DNA from 2 places in the Leminorella richardii genome. Region 2 is predicted to be linked to the other one. Evidence: predicted binding sites of a transcription regulator. Region 2 holds the regulator's gene; the other holds the start of a gene.
What was found. Region 2 encodes PhoB, which activates phosphate uptake and scavenging genes when phosphate is short. Its sites were predicted from a motif close to CTGTCATAAAACTGNCNNAT; they were not measured.
Positions count from the first base shown of each region.

Region 1: the regulator PhoB is predicted to act here: its motif matches at 3,848-3,867, upstream of pstS (phosphate ABC transporter substrate-binding protein PstS).

Region 1 is NZ_LS483470.1:3,895,366-3,903,425, reverse strand. It holds gene pstB (phosphate ABC transporter ATP-binding protein PstB) at 4-774, opposite strand; gene pstA (phosphate ABC transporter permease PstA) at 797-1,681, opposite strand; gene pstC (phosphate ABC transporter permease PstC) at 1,683-2,639, opposite strand; gene pstS (phosphate ABC transporter substrate-binding protein PstS) at 2,700-3,740, opposite strand; gene DQM29_RS17685 (nicotinate phosphoribosyltransferase) at 4,055-5,443, shown strand; gene DQM29_RS18255 (hypothetical protein) at 5,457-5,627, opposite strand; gene yfcC (putative basic amino acid antiporter YfcC) at 5,713-7,188, shown strand; gene DQM29_RS17675 (bifunctional nicotinamide-nucleotide adenylyltransferase/Nudix hydroxylase) at 7,230-8,060, opposite strand, start outside.
Region 2 is NZ_LS483470.1:2,047,566-2,055,625, reverse strand. It holds gene DQM29_RS09445 (AAA family ATPase) at 1-3,515, opposite strand, end outside; gene sbcD (exonuclease subunit SbcD) at 3,512-4,771, opposite strand; gene phoB (phosphate regulon transcriptional regulator PhoB) at 4,983-5,672, shown strand; gene phoR (phosphate regulon sensor histidine kinase PhoR) at 5,687-6,988, shown strand; gene trpA (tryptophan synthase subunit alpha) at 7,096-7,902, opposite strand; gene trpB (tryptophan synthase subunit beta) at 7,902-8,060, opposite strand, start outside.

The DNA of each region.
Region 1 (8,060 bases), 1.8 Mb from region 2:
AAATCAACCATAGCGGCCAGTGATATAGTCTTCAGTCTGTTTCTTCTGCGGTGTAGTAAACATCATATCGGTATTGGAATACTCAATAAGCTCCCCCAGATACATAAACGCTGTATAGTCGGAGCAGCGGGCGGCCTGCTGCATATTGTGGGTCACGATCACCACCGTATAGTCTGACTTCAGCTCGCTGATAAGCTCTTCGATGCGCCCGGTTGAGATCGGGTCGAGCGCGGAACAGGGTTCATCGAGCAGCAGCACTTCCGGCTTGATGGCGATACCGCGGGCAATGCACAAACGCTGCTGCTGCCCACCGGACAGGCTGTAGCCACTCTGGTTCAGCTTGTCTTTGGTTTCATCCCACAGGGCGGCTTTAGTCAGCGCCCACTGCACTCGTTCGTCCATCTGCGCGCGAGGAAGCCGCTCAAACAGGCGTACGCCAAAGGCAATGTTGTCGTAAATCGACATGGGAAACGGCGTTGGCTTTTGGAATACCATCCCCACTTTGGCGCGCAGCAGTGCGACGTCTTGGGAGTTGTCCAGAATGTTGTCGCCGTCCAGCAGGATTTGCCCGGTCGCGTTCTGCTCTGGATAAAGCTGATACATCTTGTTAAAAGTGCGCAGCAGGGTTGATTTGCCGCAGCCGGATGGGCCGATAAAGGCCGTCACCTGATTTTTAGCGATGTCCAACGAGATGTTCTTCAGCGCGTGGAACTTCCCGTAGTAAAAGTTGAGATCGCGCACCTGAATTTTGCTTTCGCAAGAAGTGGTTCCCATAGGCGTCATGACTTCCTCTCTCTTAATATTTCTTCTTGGCAAAAATGACACGCGCCAGAATGTTCAGTAACAGCACGCACAGCGTAATTAGCAGTACACCCGCCCAGGCCAGCTGTTGCCATTCGGCAAAAGGACTCATGGCAAACTTGAATATCGTTACCGGCAGGTTGGCTATCGGGTACGACAGGTCAAGGCTCCAGAACTGGTTCGACAGGGCGGTAAACAGCAGCGGAGCGGTTTCCCCGGCGATACGGGCGATAGCCAGCAGCACCCCAGTAATGATGCCGGAGGTTGAGGCCTTCAGCGTCAGCGACAGAACGATTTTCCACTTGGGCGTACCAAGGGCATAGGCCGCCTCACGCAGGGTGTCTGGCACTAGCCGCAGCATGTTTTCAGTCGTGCGGATCACAATAGGCACCTGCAGCAGCGCTAGCGCAATGACGCCCGCCCAGCCTGAGAAGCGCTCCATCTGAGTCACGACCAGCGTATAAACAAACAGGCCAACGACAATCGAAGGAGCTGACAGCAGAATATCGTTGATAAAGCGCACGACCGACGCCAGCCAAGACTTGCGCCCGTACTCCGCCAGATAGATGCCCGCCAGAATGCCCAGCGGCGTACCGATAACCGTCGCCCACAGGATCAGCAGGCCGCTGCCCGCGATGGCGTTAGCAAGCCCACCACCTTGAGTATTAGGCGGCGGCGTCATTTCGGTAAACAGAGCCAGCGACATGCCGTCGATACCGCGGGTAAAGGTAGAAAACAGGATCCAGATAAGCCAAAACAGGCCAAAGGCCATTGCCAGCATGGATACCAGCAGCGCCATGCGGTTTTTCTGGCGGCGCCACGCCTGCATGCTGCGGCGGGTCGCTTCGCGGGAGGCGGCTTCCGATCTCACAATGCTCATCTTAGCGCCCCTCATTCTTGTTTAAACGTAGGATCATCAGCTTGGACAGCGACAGAACGATAAAGGTAATCACAAACAGAATCAGCCCAAGCTCCATCAGCGCGGCAGTGTGCAGCCCCGATTCCGCTTCGGCGAACTCGTTAGCCAGCGCCGAGGTAATACTGTTGCCGGGCATAAACAGCGAGAAGCTGTCGAGCTGGTAGGTGTTGCCGATAATGAAGGTCACCGCCATGGTTTCCCCCAGCGCTCGCCCGAGACCCAGCATCACACCGCCAATCACGCCGTTTTTGGTATAGGGCAGCACAATGCGGCGAATAACTTCCCAAGTGGTGCAGCCGATGCCGTAGGCGGACTCTTTCAGCAGCGTTGGCGTCTGCTCAAACACGTCACGCATCACTGCAGCAATATAGGGAATAATCATAATGGCCAGAATTACCCCGGCAGCCAGAATGCCGATACCAAAGGCCGGGCCAGACAGTAGGGTTCCGATAATAGGAATGCTCGAGACCACGTCTCCCACTGGCTGTTGAAAATATTCAGCGAACAGCGGCGCGAAGATAAACAGGCCCCACATGCCATAAACGATGCTGGGGATTGCCGCCAGCAGCTCAATGGCAATCCCTAGCGGGCGCTTGAGCCAGTTAGGAGCCAGCTCTGTCAGAAACAGTGCGATACCGAAGCTCACCGGCACGGCGATCAGCAGCGCGATAATAGAAGTGACGATCGTGCCGTAAATCGGCACCAGCGCGCCGAACTCATCAGCGGGCGCATCCCATTCTTTGTTCCAGAGAAAGCTGAGGCCGAACTTTTGTATGCTCGGCCAAGAGGCAACAATCAGAGAAACGATAATGCCGCCCAGCAGTAAAAGCGTAATCAGCGCCGCCAGTCTGACTAGCGCGCTGAAAATAATATCGCCCTGCTTTCCCGGCGCTTTTATCATTGGCTTGTATTCCGCCATTGGGTCTCCCTGCGGTGGGTTAGCGCCCTCTCTTTTTCAGAGAGGGCGACCAAAAGTTAATTAGTAAATGGGTTTGCCGCTGGCATCTTTAATCTGGGTTTTCCAAGCGCTGCGCACTTGCTCAATGACCGCATCAGGCAGCACGGCGTAGTCCAACTCTTTCGCCAGAGTACCGCCCTTGGTGTAGCCCCAGTCGAAGAACTTCAGCACTTCAGCGCCGCGCTTGGCGTCTTTCTGGGTTTTATGCACCAGAATGAACGTTGTAGAGGTGATCGGCCAGGCGTCTTTACCTTTCTGGAAGGTCAAATCCTGAGCGAACGACTTAGACCAGTCGATGCCTTTAGCCGCAGCGCTAAAAGATTCCTGAGTAGGACTGACCGCTTCACCGTTAGCGGAGATTAACTTGGTGTAGGCTAGATTGTTCTGCTTGGCATAGGCATATTCCACATAGCCAATAGAGCCCGGCAGGCGCTGTACGAAAGCGGCAATGCCGTCGTTACCCTTACCGCCTAGGCCAATTGGCCATTTTACCGTAGAGCCGACGCCTACTTGCGCTTTCCACTCGGGGCTGACTTTCGCCAGATAGCTGGTAAACACGAATGAGGTACCGGAGCCGTCAGCGCGGCGAACAACGTTAATGGCCTGATCCGGCAGCTTCACGCCGGGGTTCAGTTTGGCAATAGCCGGGTCATTCCACTTCTTCACCGTGCCGAGGTAGATATCTCCCAGCGTTTTACCGTCCAGCGTCAGCTCCCCTGACTTAATGCCCTGAACGTTTACCGCCATCACGACACCGCCGATCACGGTAGGAAACTGGAACAGGTCTTCTTTTTCCAGACGCTCGTCAGCCAGCGGGGCATCCGATGCGCCGAAGTCAACAGTATTGGCGTTGATTTGCTTAACGCCGCCGGATGAACCGATCCCCTGATAGTTAATGTTGTTGCCGTGCTCTTTTTGATAGCTGTCCGCCCACTTGGCGTAAACAGGAGCCGGGAAGGTCGCGCCCGCACCGGTGATGTTTTCAGCGGCAAAGGCAGTAAGTGCAGTCATTGAAACGGTGGCGGCTATGCCGAAAGCGAGCGTTGTACGTATCAGTTTCATGATTCCTCCTAAAGGAATGCGATTGTCTCTGTAGCAAGCAAAACGTCAGATGATTAACGAGTACGCTGGAAACATTAAGACCCTTTGATGACAGTATAATGTCGGGTCTATTACAGTTTTATGACAGCCGACTTTTTCCTGTAAGCAAAGGTGTTTTTATATTAGTGGCAAATTGCCATTAAATTTTATTGACCCACATAGTGTCTTTGTGCCACTATATTAAACACAGGGTAGGAGCTACCCTTAAGGGCAGGAAACTGCCGCCGTGCTGGACAGACCGGCGCGGGACATTCATTGATTGGAGGATTTCCATCATGCATAACCTGATACTCAACAGCGATTCTTACAAGACGTCCCACTTCCTTCAGTACCCACAGGGGACGGAATACATCTCCAGCTATATTGAATCCCGCGGCGGTGTTTACCCTAAAACACTATTTTTTGGCCTGCAGATGTTTATCAAGCAGTACCTGATGACCCCAATCACCCTGACGGACATCAACGAAGCCGAAGAGATGATGGCGCTGCACGGCCTGCCGTTTAACTATGATGGCTGGATGCATATTTTGCAGGCGCACAGCGGCTACCTGCCGCTGGAAATTGAAGCGGTACCGGAAGGAACGCTGGTGCCGACGGGTAATGTGCTGGTTCAGGTTATCAACACCGATCCCAAGTGTGCATGGCTTACCAGCTATATAGAAACTGCGCTGCTGCGCGCTGTCTGGTACCCGACGACGGTGGCGACCATCTCCAAAGCCTGCCACAGCCTGATAGCGCGCTATTTACAGGATACTGCCGACTCCCTCGATGGCTTACCGTTTAAACTGCACGACTTCGGCGCCAGAGGAGCAAGCTCAGAAGAGAGCGTCAGCATCGGCAGCCTAGCCCATTTAGTCAACTTTATGGGCACCGACAGCCTAGCAGCGCTGGTTAGCGCCAAGCGCTTTTATCACAGCCCAATGGCCGGATTTTCCATTCCTGCCGCCGAGCACAGCACCATCACCAGCTGGGGCCGCGAGGGAGAAACAGACGCCTATGCCAATATGCTTAGACGCTTTGGAGGCAAGGGTCGAACCGTTGCCGTGGTCAGCGATTCCTACGACCTTTGGAACGCCATCGATAACATTTGGGGCGGCAGCCTGAAATCACAGGTGGAAAGCAACGGCGGCACGCTGGTGATCCGCCCCGACTCTGGCGATCCTGTCGCTATTGTCAATGAAGCTATTGAGCGCCTGATGGCAAAATTCGGCTTTCGCGTGAACAACAAAGGCTACAAGGTGCTGCCGGACTTTATCCGTATTATTCAGGGGGATGGCATTTCAGCCTCTTCTATCGCCGATATCCTGCGGGAAATGAAGAATCGACGCCTGAGTGCGGAAAACGTGGCGTTCGGTATGGGCGGTGAACTGCTGCAAAAAGTGAATCGCGATACGCAGAAGTTCGCCATGAAGGCTTCCGCCATCTGTATTAACGGCCAGTGGAAAGACATCTACAAAGACCCAATCACTGACAGCGTGAAGCGCTCTAAAAAAGGCCGACTGGCGCTGATAAAAGACAACGGCGAGTTTAAAACCGTCGCTCGGGACAGCATAGCCCCAGAGAAAAATCTGCTGGTGCCGGTATATCGCGACGGTCAGCTAGTTGTTGACGACACACTGGACGCTATTCGCCAGAAAGCCGTGCAGGACTGTATCACGGCTTAACTGTCACAGTTCATCAATGCTGCTCATCAATCAACGCGGGGGCTAACGTTCCCGCTTTTTTATCACCACTGTTTTTATCGCTATCACTTTTATTTTTCTCTCTAGCTCTAAATCTACGCGCCTTTTTCTTGATGTGATAATCAAGGGTAACTACTATCGTCTCTTCTTTAATTAACCCCAACATAAATACGACTATGGATAACGCACAGCATCAGGGAAAGCCTGAAAGTCACACTCCGGACATTGTTCGCGCTAACAGGCGCAGCAGAATGCCAGACACGCTTATCATCATCTTCTTTATCGGCATTTTTGTTTCGGCCTTAACTTATTTCATCCCCGTTGGCTCATTTCAGATCAAAGAGGTTCACTATCTGGTCGAAGGGGTAGAAAAAGCCCGTAAGGTTATCGACCCGACGTCTTTTAGCTACGCAACCGATCCTGACGGTCAGCCGATATTTAAAAAGATTGCGCTGTTTGCCAGCGGTGACGGCATTGGACTGCTTAACTTCCCGTTTGAAGGGCTAGCTTCTGGAGATAAGTACGGCTCAGCCATCGGCATCATTATGTTTATGCTGGTGATTGGCGGTGCGTTCGGCATCGTTATGCGTACCGGCACTATCGACAACGGCATCTTGCGGCTTATCGATAAAACTCGCGGCAACGAAATACTCTTTATTCCCGCCATGTTTTTCCTGTTCTCGCTAGGCGGCGCGGTATTTGGCATGGGGGAAGAGGCGATAGCCTTTGCCATCATCATTGCGCCGCTGATGGTCAGGCTCGGCTACGACAGCATTACAACCGTCATGGTGACCTACGTTGCCACTCAAATAGGCTTTGCAACGTCGTGGATGAACCCGTTTAGTGTGGTGATTGCGCAGGGTATTGCCGACGTGCCGGTGCTGTCGGGCTCGACGCTTCGCATCTGCCTGTGGCTTGGATTTACGCTATTTGGCACCGCTTTTACCATGGCCTATGCGCGCAAGATCAAGCGCGCGCCGGAAAAGTCCTACAGCTACCACAGCGATAACTATTTCCGCGAACGGTCAACGCAGGTAAAAAAAGCGGACTTCGGCCTAGGCTACTGGCTGGTGCTGTTGACGATTGTCGGCGTGATGGTCTGGGTGGTTTGGGGCGTAGTGGCTCACGGCTGGTACATTCCGGAAATTGCCGGACAGTTTTTCGCTATGGGCGTGATAACAGCCATTATCGGTGTGCTGTTTAGGCTAAACGCCATGACGCTTAACGACGCTGCCGACGCTTTTAAAGAGGGGGCAACGGTCATGATTGCTCCCGCACTGCTGGTCGGCTTTGCTAAAGGCATAATGCTGCTTATCAGCGGTTCCGGCGCCAGCGATCCTAGCGTGCTCAATACCGTTCTCAACAGCACTGCTGGGATGATTGGCGGCATGCACGACTCTTTTGCCGCCTGGTGTATGTATACCTTTCAGTCGATTTTTAACTTCTTCGTTCCATCAGGTTCCGGCCAAGCAGCGCTGACCATGCCGCTGATGGCCCCGCTAAGCGACCTGATAGGCGTTACGCGTCAGGTTTCCGTGCTGGCGTTCCAACTGGGGGATGGATTTACCAACGTGGTAATTCCCACCTCGGCTTCTCTGATGGGCACGCTGGGCGTATGCCGCGTTGACTGGGGTAACTGGATCCGCTTCAGCTGGCGCTTCATGCTGTGGCTGTTCATCTTCTCCAGCATTGTGGTGATCGGCGCTCAGATGGGCGGCTATGCGTAAAGTCTAAAGATTCGGGGAAGCCAAGGCTTCCCCGAATTTCATCACCCCGTTCCCAGCATGTGCTGAATAATAAAGTAGTGATCTTCAAACATAACCTGCGGGTCAAGCTCGCTGAGCGGTACCCATCGAGCGGCTCTGGCGTCATCGCCTCCCTTCACCTTCGGCAGCGCAGTATCGGGAGCCAGCTCGATATAAAACGCATGAGTAATGGTTCTCCCCCGTGCTGAACGGTAGGGCGCGTCGTACACCCCCTGTTGCCTGATAGACCCCTTAAGCACTGGCGTAGGCACTTTCAATCTGGTTTCCTCACGCAGTTCCCTTAGGCAGGCCTCCAGTAAGCGCTCACCCTGATCGACAAATCCTCCCGGTAGTGCCCACAGGCCCTTTCCGGGGCTGGCGCGGCGCTCGATAAGCAAAATATGACCGGACTGGATCACTACCGCATCAACGGTGACAAACACCGGTGGATAGGGTGCCGCTTTCCACGCCTCTCGATACTTTTTGATGAAAGTGATCTCGTCATGAACCTGACTGTAACCAGAAGCCTTTTGGGCAAACTCCGCCAAATAGTTAGCCACCTGCGGCGGTAAAACACCGAGTTGAACCTGCTCATCCAGCACGCTTCGAGGCTCGTCGGTAAAAAAAGCTTCCCTCAGAGGAGTCGCGCTGATGTCGCGCACGCTGTCGATGCTCACGCTGTGCCATTGAGGAAACAGGCTTAAATAAAAGCCGGTGCTGTCCTTCTTATGACCTATCAAGGCAACTTTAGCCGGGCGGTGGGGTGAAAGATGGTGAGCGGTCACTAATCCGTTGACCGTGGACTGAACGTTGCGCACCCACAGCTCGTCGTTGTACATCACATCCATCAGCGG
Region 2 (8,060 bases):
GTTTCGCTGTCCAGCGTGCCAAATCCTTCGTCAAGAAACAGTGAGTCGATGCGGGTTTTATGACTAACCAGATCGGAGAGCGCCAGCGCCAGAGCCAGACTGACTAGAAAGCTTTCCCCGCCAGAGAGGGTGCGAGTATCGCGCACGCTGTCTGCCTGCCAAGTGTCAATCACCTGCATTTCCAGTGCGCCGTCCTCTTTTCGCTGAAGCTGATAGCGCCCGTGAAGCCTGTCGAGCTGGCGGTTAGCCAGATATATCAGATGATCAAGCGTTAACCCCTGAGCAAAGCGGCGAAACTTGGCACCGTCGCTGGCACCAATAAGCGCATTGAGCATCGCCCAATCGTCCAAGGATTGCTGATGGTGGGCGATAAGCTTCTGTAGTTCTCCCTGACGTTCGCGGGAGAGAATATCTTCAGCCAGTTTTTGCTTTACTTCCCCCTGAAGAACCCCGTTAGCGCGAAGCTCTTGAGAAAGTAGAGTAATGCGCTGAGCAAGTTCCTGACGCGTTTCATCCTGAGCAAGATGCGCCGGGCGAGCCGTTAGATGCTGCTGAAGACGCTGTTCGGCTGACTGAGCGAGGGCGGAGGCTTGAGTGAGCTCCGTTGTCAGGCGTTCTTTTAACAAACTGAGTGACTGCCGTTCTTCATCGCTGAGGCAAGCTGCTAAAAAGGCGGACTCATCGCTAAACGCGCTGTCTACAATAGCTTGATGAAAATGCTGTTCCTGCCGCTGTTGCAGCTCTTGGTGCTGTTGGAACTGCTGTTCGAGAGCCGACAGTCGCCCAATAAGGGACTGACGCTCACTGTGACTGCGCTGGGCGAGTTGACGGCGCTGCGTTAAGGACTGTTCACGTTCAGAACGCGCTTCAGCCATCTGGCGTAAGGCTTGAGTTACTGATTGCTCGCCAAATATCTGCTGGCGTTCTTGAATGAGGCGCTCAACGTTATCACGGCAGGTACAGTATTGAGCTTCGACGTCATGCAGGCGCGTTGCTATAAGCGATAGCTGGCTCTGTAGCCCGCTTATTTCGGCATTTATCGCTGCTGCCTGCTGTTCCACCGCAGTGAATTCTGCACGGTTTGTCTGCCACTGTTGCCACTCGTTTCTGCGTAATGTAAGCCATGAGGTCGCATTTTCGGCAGAAGGCAGGGACAGTGTAAATGTTTCCAGCTGCTGGCGGAGCTGTGTCAGTCGATGCTGGTAGGTGTGTTCTAATGCTTTGAATAGATCTTCCGACTGCTGGCACTGCTGTTTGCTGTGGGCAACGTCCTGCGTCAGCAGCGTTACACGCAGCTGAGCCTCTTTCAGGCTGGCAGTTTGCTGGCTTAACAGTGACTGGTGCTGTTGAAGCGCCTTTTCTCCCCGCTCCAGCGCCTGAAGGCGCTCATCGAGGAGCTGTTCGCGCTGTTGTAGTGTGTTAAGGCTTTCAATCAGGCCGTGCTCATCATCAATGCTGAATGCTGCCTCTGACTCTTGGCTGAGGGTGAGCCACTGGTTCTGGAGATCGGCAAGAAGGCTGTCCAGAGAGGCGGTTTCAACATGTAGCCTTTGAGCCTCTTCTTCCTGCGCGTGGATCTGGCTGATTAAGCGGATAGCGTCGTCATGTAACTGCTGTACTTCTGCTTTTAATACGGCGAGCCGCTCTGTGCTGTTGCTGTGAACGAGCGGATCGCTTTCTGCACCAAGAGGATGTTCCGTTGCGCCACAAAGGGGGCAAGGGCTCCCAGACTGAAGCTGGGCTCTCTCCTGAGCGAAGCGAGCCAGCAGGCTTTCCTGCTGGTGAAGGGTATCGAGATCTGCCAGATGAGCCTGTTTATCGTCAAGGGCTCGCTGACAGGTTTGCTGCTGAGCCCTTTGCTGTTCGATACTGGCTGCTAACTGGGCCTTTCGCTCACAAAGGCTGATGCGTCTTGCCTGTGTTTCCGAATGTCGAAGCTGTAGCTGGGATAGCTCGCGAACCTTTTCTCGCGCGCTGGCTAAAGCGAGTCGCTGTTGTCGAAGTGAGGGCAGGTCGTCATCAAGCGTTAAGGCCTGATACTGCTGCTGTAGGCTTTCAAGGGCGCTCTGCTGAGCAATGAGGCGTTCTTGTTCAAGGTGCTGCTCCTCTGCCGCCTGAGTCAGGGATTGCTCTACGGTAGCCAGCTCTTGGCGGCGTTGGTGAATATCCTGATGGAGTCGATCCTGTTCGGCGCTCTGCTGAGCCAAATCTTCTAGCTGGCTTTGCCAGAGAGGGAGATTTTCACCCCACTGGGCGTAGGTGCTGTATTGGGTAAAGTAGTCGTTCAGCTCGCGCTGCCGCTGCTCTACGGTCGCACATCGCGAGATCAATGCCCCATGGGCGGAAACGGCATTTTGATGCTGAACAGTTAAATCTGTCTTTTGAGCCGTCCACTGTTCTAGCTCTTGGCGTCGAGTTGAGATACGCAGATCAAGTGGAGTAACCCTCTCATCAATCAGTGCCCGGGTTTGCTCATGGTCAGCAAGAAGGGTAGCCAGCGCCTTTTCTTCTTGTTCATAGGCCTGCTGGCTCTGCTCAGCGACTTGGTGAAGACTGGCGGCTTCTGTTTTCAGCTGAGCCACACTATGAGTGAGTGTAAGGGTTTCATCGCGAAGCCGCTGGCGTTCACGATAAAGCGGCATCAGCTTTTCTGCTGGCTCGCTGTGCTGTAGCCGGGTTAGCTCTGCTGTGTGATGCCGGAGTGCCTCTTGAGCGGCAGTAAGCCGCTGCTGTGCTGAGGTTAACTGCTGCTGGTTGTCATCGTGTTGAGCTAGCCATTGAGTGTCGTTAGTTAGGCGCTGGATATCTTGGCTTAGCGTTTTTTCCTGATGGCGCAGGTGCTGTTCCTGCTGGTGTAGCTGGCTTAGTTCGTCGTCATTCAGCGTGCGAACGCCGTCAAATCGCGCGTACAGCGTATCCAGCTCGCTTTTGGCTTCTTTATGGCGAAGAAAGACCCGCTCGGATATCTGCCCATATATCTCTGTACCGGTGAGCTCTTCTAAAAGCTCGGCTCGTTCGTTGGGTTCAGCATTCAGAAAGGCGGCGAACTCTCCCTGAGAGAGCATCATGGACTTCGTGAAGCGACCAAAATCAAGACCAGTGATTTGCGCGATAGCGTCAATCTTGTCGCGAACTTTATCAGTAATGATTTTTCCGTCGCTCAGGTAGGCCAGCTCTACTTTGGGTGCCTGCAGGTTGCCGTCAGCTAGGCCTTTGGCTCGACGCTGGCTCCAAAATGCGCGATAGCCAACGCCCTGAACGTCGAATTCGACTTCGGCCAGCGACTCGGCCGTGTAGTTTGTCATCAAATCGTTTTGCGTTGGGCTAACGGTAAGCCGAGGCGTTTTGTGGTAAAGAGCTAGACAAATAGCGTCCAGCAGGGTGGTTTTACCTGCGCCGGTTGGGCCCGTAATGGCAAACAGCGCGTTGTCGCAAAAGGGCGGGCGGGTAAAGTCGATTTTCCACTCGCCCTTGAGGGAATTAATATTTTTGAGGCGCAGGCTGAGAATTTTCACTTGATCTCCTCCTTGGCGCGCTGTTCGCGTTCGAGCCTGACGTCTTCTAGAATACCGTTAAACATCTCCCTCAACCGAGGATAGCGCAGCGCAGCGTTTTCATCGGGAGACTGTGCCTGTTCCTGCGCCAGCCTGCGCTCGAAAACGTCACTTGCCGTCAGCTCAGACAGCGTTTCTTTTTCCTGCCGCACCAAATGGCGGTGAGCCATCGACTTACTGCGCCGCAGCAGTAGTACATCGACTGGCAGAGTGTCAGCCATTAGCTGAATGCGCTTTTGCAGATCGCTTAGGTAAAGGGCGGTATCGACCTCAATGTCCAGCCAGGTAGGCAGCTCTTCACGATGAGAGTCGAATGATGATAGCTGATTGAGTACGGTATCGATATCACCACTGATTAAGCGCATCGGCTGAAATTCCGGAACGGGCAGCAGCTCGATGCTGGTCGACTCGTTGGGCGTAAACTCCACCAAAACGACGCTTTTTTCCTGACCAGCTTCGTCGAAGCTAAGGGGGATCGGAGATCCCGAATAGCGAATATACTCGCTGTTCGCCACCTTTTGCGGTCGGTGAATGTGGCCCAGAGCAATATAGTCAGCAGGGGGGAAATCCTGTGCGGGAAAGGCATCAAGGGTACCGATATAGATCTCCCTGACGGAATCCGACGTTGATGCGCCAACCGTCGTTAAGTGGCCAGTGAGAATAATGGGTAAAGGGCGGCCGATTGCCTCTCTTTTTTCTAGCGCTAGCTCGTAGAGGTGCTGATAGTAGGCTGCAATTGCTGCACGCATTCCCTGCTGTTTTTCTTCCGCAGACTGCCCGGCTTGACTAGTGACAATGTCACGCTGACGAATAAACGGAACGGCACACAGTAGAGCGGAAGGTTCATCGGCACTGTTAGTGAGAACTAAAAGTGACTGAGATGGATCTTCCGCTACGCCAGCAATAACGTCAACGTTGAGGCAGGCCAGCAGCGATCGGGATTCGTTAAGCACGGCGACGGCGTCGTGATTCCCACCCAGCACCACCAGACGACAGCCTGTAGGCTGAAGTTTGACGATAAACTGATTATAAAGTTCACGGGCGTAGCTGGGGGGCGATGCGGTATCGAACACGTCTCCGGCAACGATAATGGCGTCGACAGAGTGGATAAGAACGCGTTCAATCAGCCAGTCTAAGAAGGCTTCATGTTCTGCGGCTCGGCTTTTCGTAAAGAAGTACTGCCCTAAATGCCAGTCAGACGTGTGAATAATGCGCATGAATCCTCTCAGTATCAGTCACGTTGCTGCGCCATTATACGCAGCCAAGGGTTAAATGGCGGTCTTTTTCACTTATTTCAGGTGAATTCTGACGCTGGCGGTTGTTAACGTCATAAAACTGTCATATATCTGTATCATACTGATGTGCAATGATGAACCTGAGCGCCGCACGGTGCTTATGACAGCGAACAGCGAAAGAGCACAACGCCCTATGATGAAACGCATACTGGTTGTAGAGGACGAAGCGCCAATCAGGGAAATGATTTCTCTCGTGCTGGAACAGCACGATTACCAGACGGTTGAAGCCGCTGATTTAGCCAGTGCACAGGCTCAGCTAAAAGAGCCGTTTCCCGATCTGGTGCTTCTTGACTGGATGCTGCCCGGAGGCTCGGGAATACAGCTGATTAAGGCAATGAAGCGAGAAGCACTAACGCGCAGTATCCCCATCATTATGTTAACCGCCCGAGTGGAAGAGGACGACCGCGTTCAGGGGCTGGAGTCCGGCGCTGACGACTATGTCACTAAGCCGTTTTCACCTAAAGAGTTGATTGCCCGCATCAAGGCCGTCATGAGAAGAACGTCCCCGGTGACAGAGCATGAACCGCTGGCGTTTAACGGACTGGTACTCGATCCGTCCTCCCATCGAGTTATGGTAGATGAAGTTCCGCTCGATATGGGACCCACCGAATATAAACTGCTCCACTTTTTTATGAGCCACCCTGAGCGAGTTTATAGTCGCGAACAGCTGCTAAATCACGTGTGGGGCACTAATGTTTACGTCGAGGACAGAACCGTGGACGTGTTTATCCGGCGGCTGCGTAAAACGCTGGAAAGCGGCGGCTACGACAAAATGCTGCAAACCGTTCGCGGCTCTGGCTATCGTTTTTCAACGCGCTTTTAATTAGGACACCGCCTGTGCTAGAACGCCTGTCGTGGAAAAAAATCATCGTAGAGCTGTTTCTTTTCTGCCTTCCTGCGCTGTTACTCAGCATTTTTTTTGGTCACTTGACGCTGCTGTTGCTGATTTCCGTCAGCCTTGCTCTTTGCTGGCATTTTTATAATTTGCTGAAGCTTTCCCACTGGCTGTGGTTGGATCGCAGCATTATGCCGCCGTCCGGCAGAGGCAGCTGGGAACCGCTGTTTTACGGGCTTTATCAAATGCAGCATCGAAATCGACAGCGTCGACGAGAGCTGACGTCGCTCATTAAGCGCTTTCGCAGCGGTGCGGAGTCTCTGCCGGATGCGGTTATCCTCAGCACCGAGAGCGGGCATATTTTTTGGTGTAACCGTCTGGCGCAAAGCATACTGGGCTTTCGCTGGCCGGAGGATAACGGTCAGCATATTCTCAATTTAATTCGCTATCCGCAGTTTACTGACTTTGTTAATCAACGGCAGTTTGACCAGCCGTTAACGCTTCAATTTAACAACGGTAGCTACATTGAATTTCGCATTGTGCCTTATGACGAAGGGCAGATGTTGATTTCCGCCCGTGACGTTTCACAGGTGAGGCAGTTGGAAGAAGTTAGACGGAAGTTCTTTACTAACGCCAGCCATGAGCTGAAAACGCCGCTGACTGTCCTTCGAGGATATTTAGAAATGCTGGACGATGAGGACACGCGTCCTGAAATTCGCCAGCGCGCGGTGGCCAGCATGAAAGGGCAGTCAGAGCGAATGGATCTTCTGGTTAATCAACTGCTGACCCTGTCTCGAATTGAAGCCGCGCCGCGCGGTGTCTCTAAGGAAAAGATCAACGTGCCGGCCATGCTGGAGACGCTGGCGCGCGAGGCCGAAGTGTTAAGCGCAGGTCGACAGTCGTTTCGCTTTAATATTGCTCCGGGGCTCTGTGTTTATGGCAATCAGGAACAGCTCTATAGCGCTATGTCTAACCTAGTGTATAACGCGGTAAACCACACGCCGGAAGGCACTGCGATTCAGGTTGACTGGCTGCTGACGCCAAAAGGCGCACGGTTTAGCGTGAAAGACAGCGGGCCAGGCATTGAACCACAGCATATCTCTCACTTAACAGAGCGGTTTTACCGCGTGGATGCTTCCCGTTCTCGGCAGACTGGCGGTAGCGGCCTAGGACTGGCTATTGTAAAACACGCACTTAACCACCACGACTCTCGACTGGAAATCGAAAGCCAGCTCGGTAAAGGCAGTGAGTTTAGCTTCGTGATACCTACTGCTGCGGTCGTGAGTGTGCAAGAGAAGGCGTAGAGATGTATAGAACGGCGTAGAAGTATAGGGATGAAGAAAGAAGAAAGAAGAAAGAACGGGCGCTGATGCGCCCGTTTCTGTATGCACTTATATAGCTTATGCACTCATTACTTTTTTGTCGCTGCCTTCAGTCGAGCGACAAAGTCAGCCAGTCTGCGCAGCATCTCATCCGGCTGAGAGTGGTACTCTTCAATGATTTTGACAATGGCCGAGCCGGATATTGCCCCCGCAGCGCCGCTGTCGAGTGCCGCTTTGACCTGAGCGGCTTCAGAGATACCAAAGCCTTGAATCGCCGGTGCGGCATGGTATTCGTTTAAAGCCTGAATCAGGTGTTCAAGGGGCTGATGGGCTTTGTTTTCTGCACCTGTTACCCCAGCACGGGAAAGCAGATAAGTGTAGCCTCGCCCGTGTGTAGCGATTTGACGCAGCAATTCATCGCTGGCGTTAGGAGGGCAGATAAAGATCGGCGCGATGCCGTGACACATTGCAGCGGTTCGAAACGGTTCAGACTCTTCGAACGGCACGTCGGCCACTAACACTGAGTCAACGCCAACCTCAGCACAGCGCGCGTAGAAGGCGTCAATGCCGCGGGTAAACACCAGATTGGCGTACATCAGCAGGCCAATAGGAATATCAGGATGGCGTGCACGGATCTGCGCCAGCAGGTCAAAGCAAAGTGACGGCGTCACTCCAGAGGCAAAGGCGCGCAGCGTCGCGCTCTGAATCGTCGGGCCGTCTGCCAGCGGGTCGGAGAACGGGATGCCAAGCTCTAGAGCGTCGGCACCTGCTTCGATCAGTGTGTCGATAATTTTTAGCGACAGCTCTGGGGAGGGATCGCCCAGCGTGACGAAGGGAACAAAAGCGCCTTCTCCTTTGCTTTTCAGCTGACTAAACAGTTGTTGATAGCGTTCCATCAGATTTCTCCCCGCGCTTTTAAAATGTCGTGAACGGTAAATATGTCTTTATCTCCCCGGCCGGACAGGTTGACCACCAGGATTTGCTCTTTTTCAGGCTCTGCTGCAATCATTTTTAGCGCGTAGGCCAGCGCGTGGGAGGATTCCAGCGCGGGAAT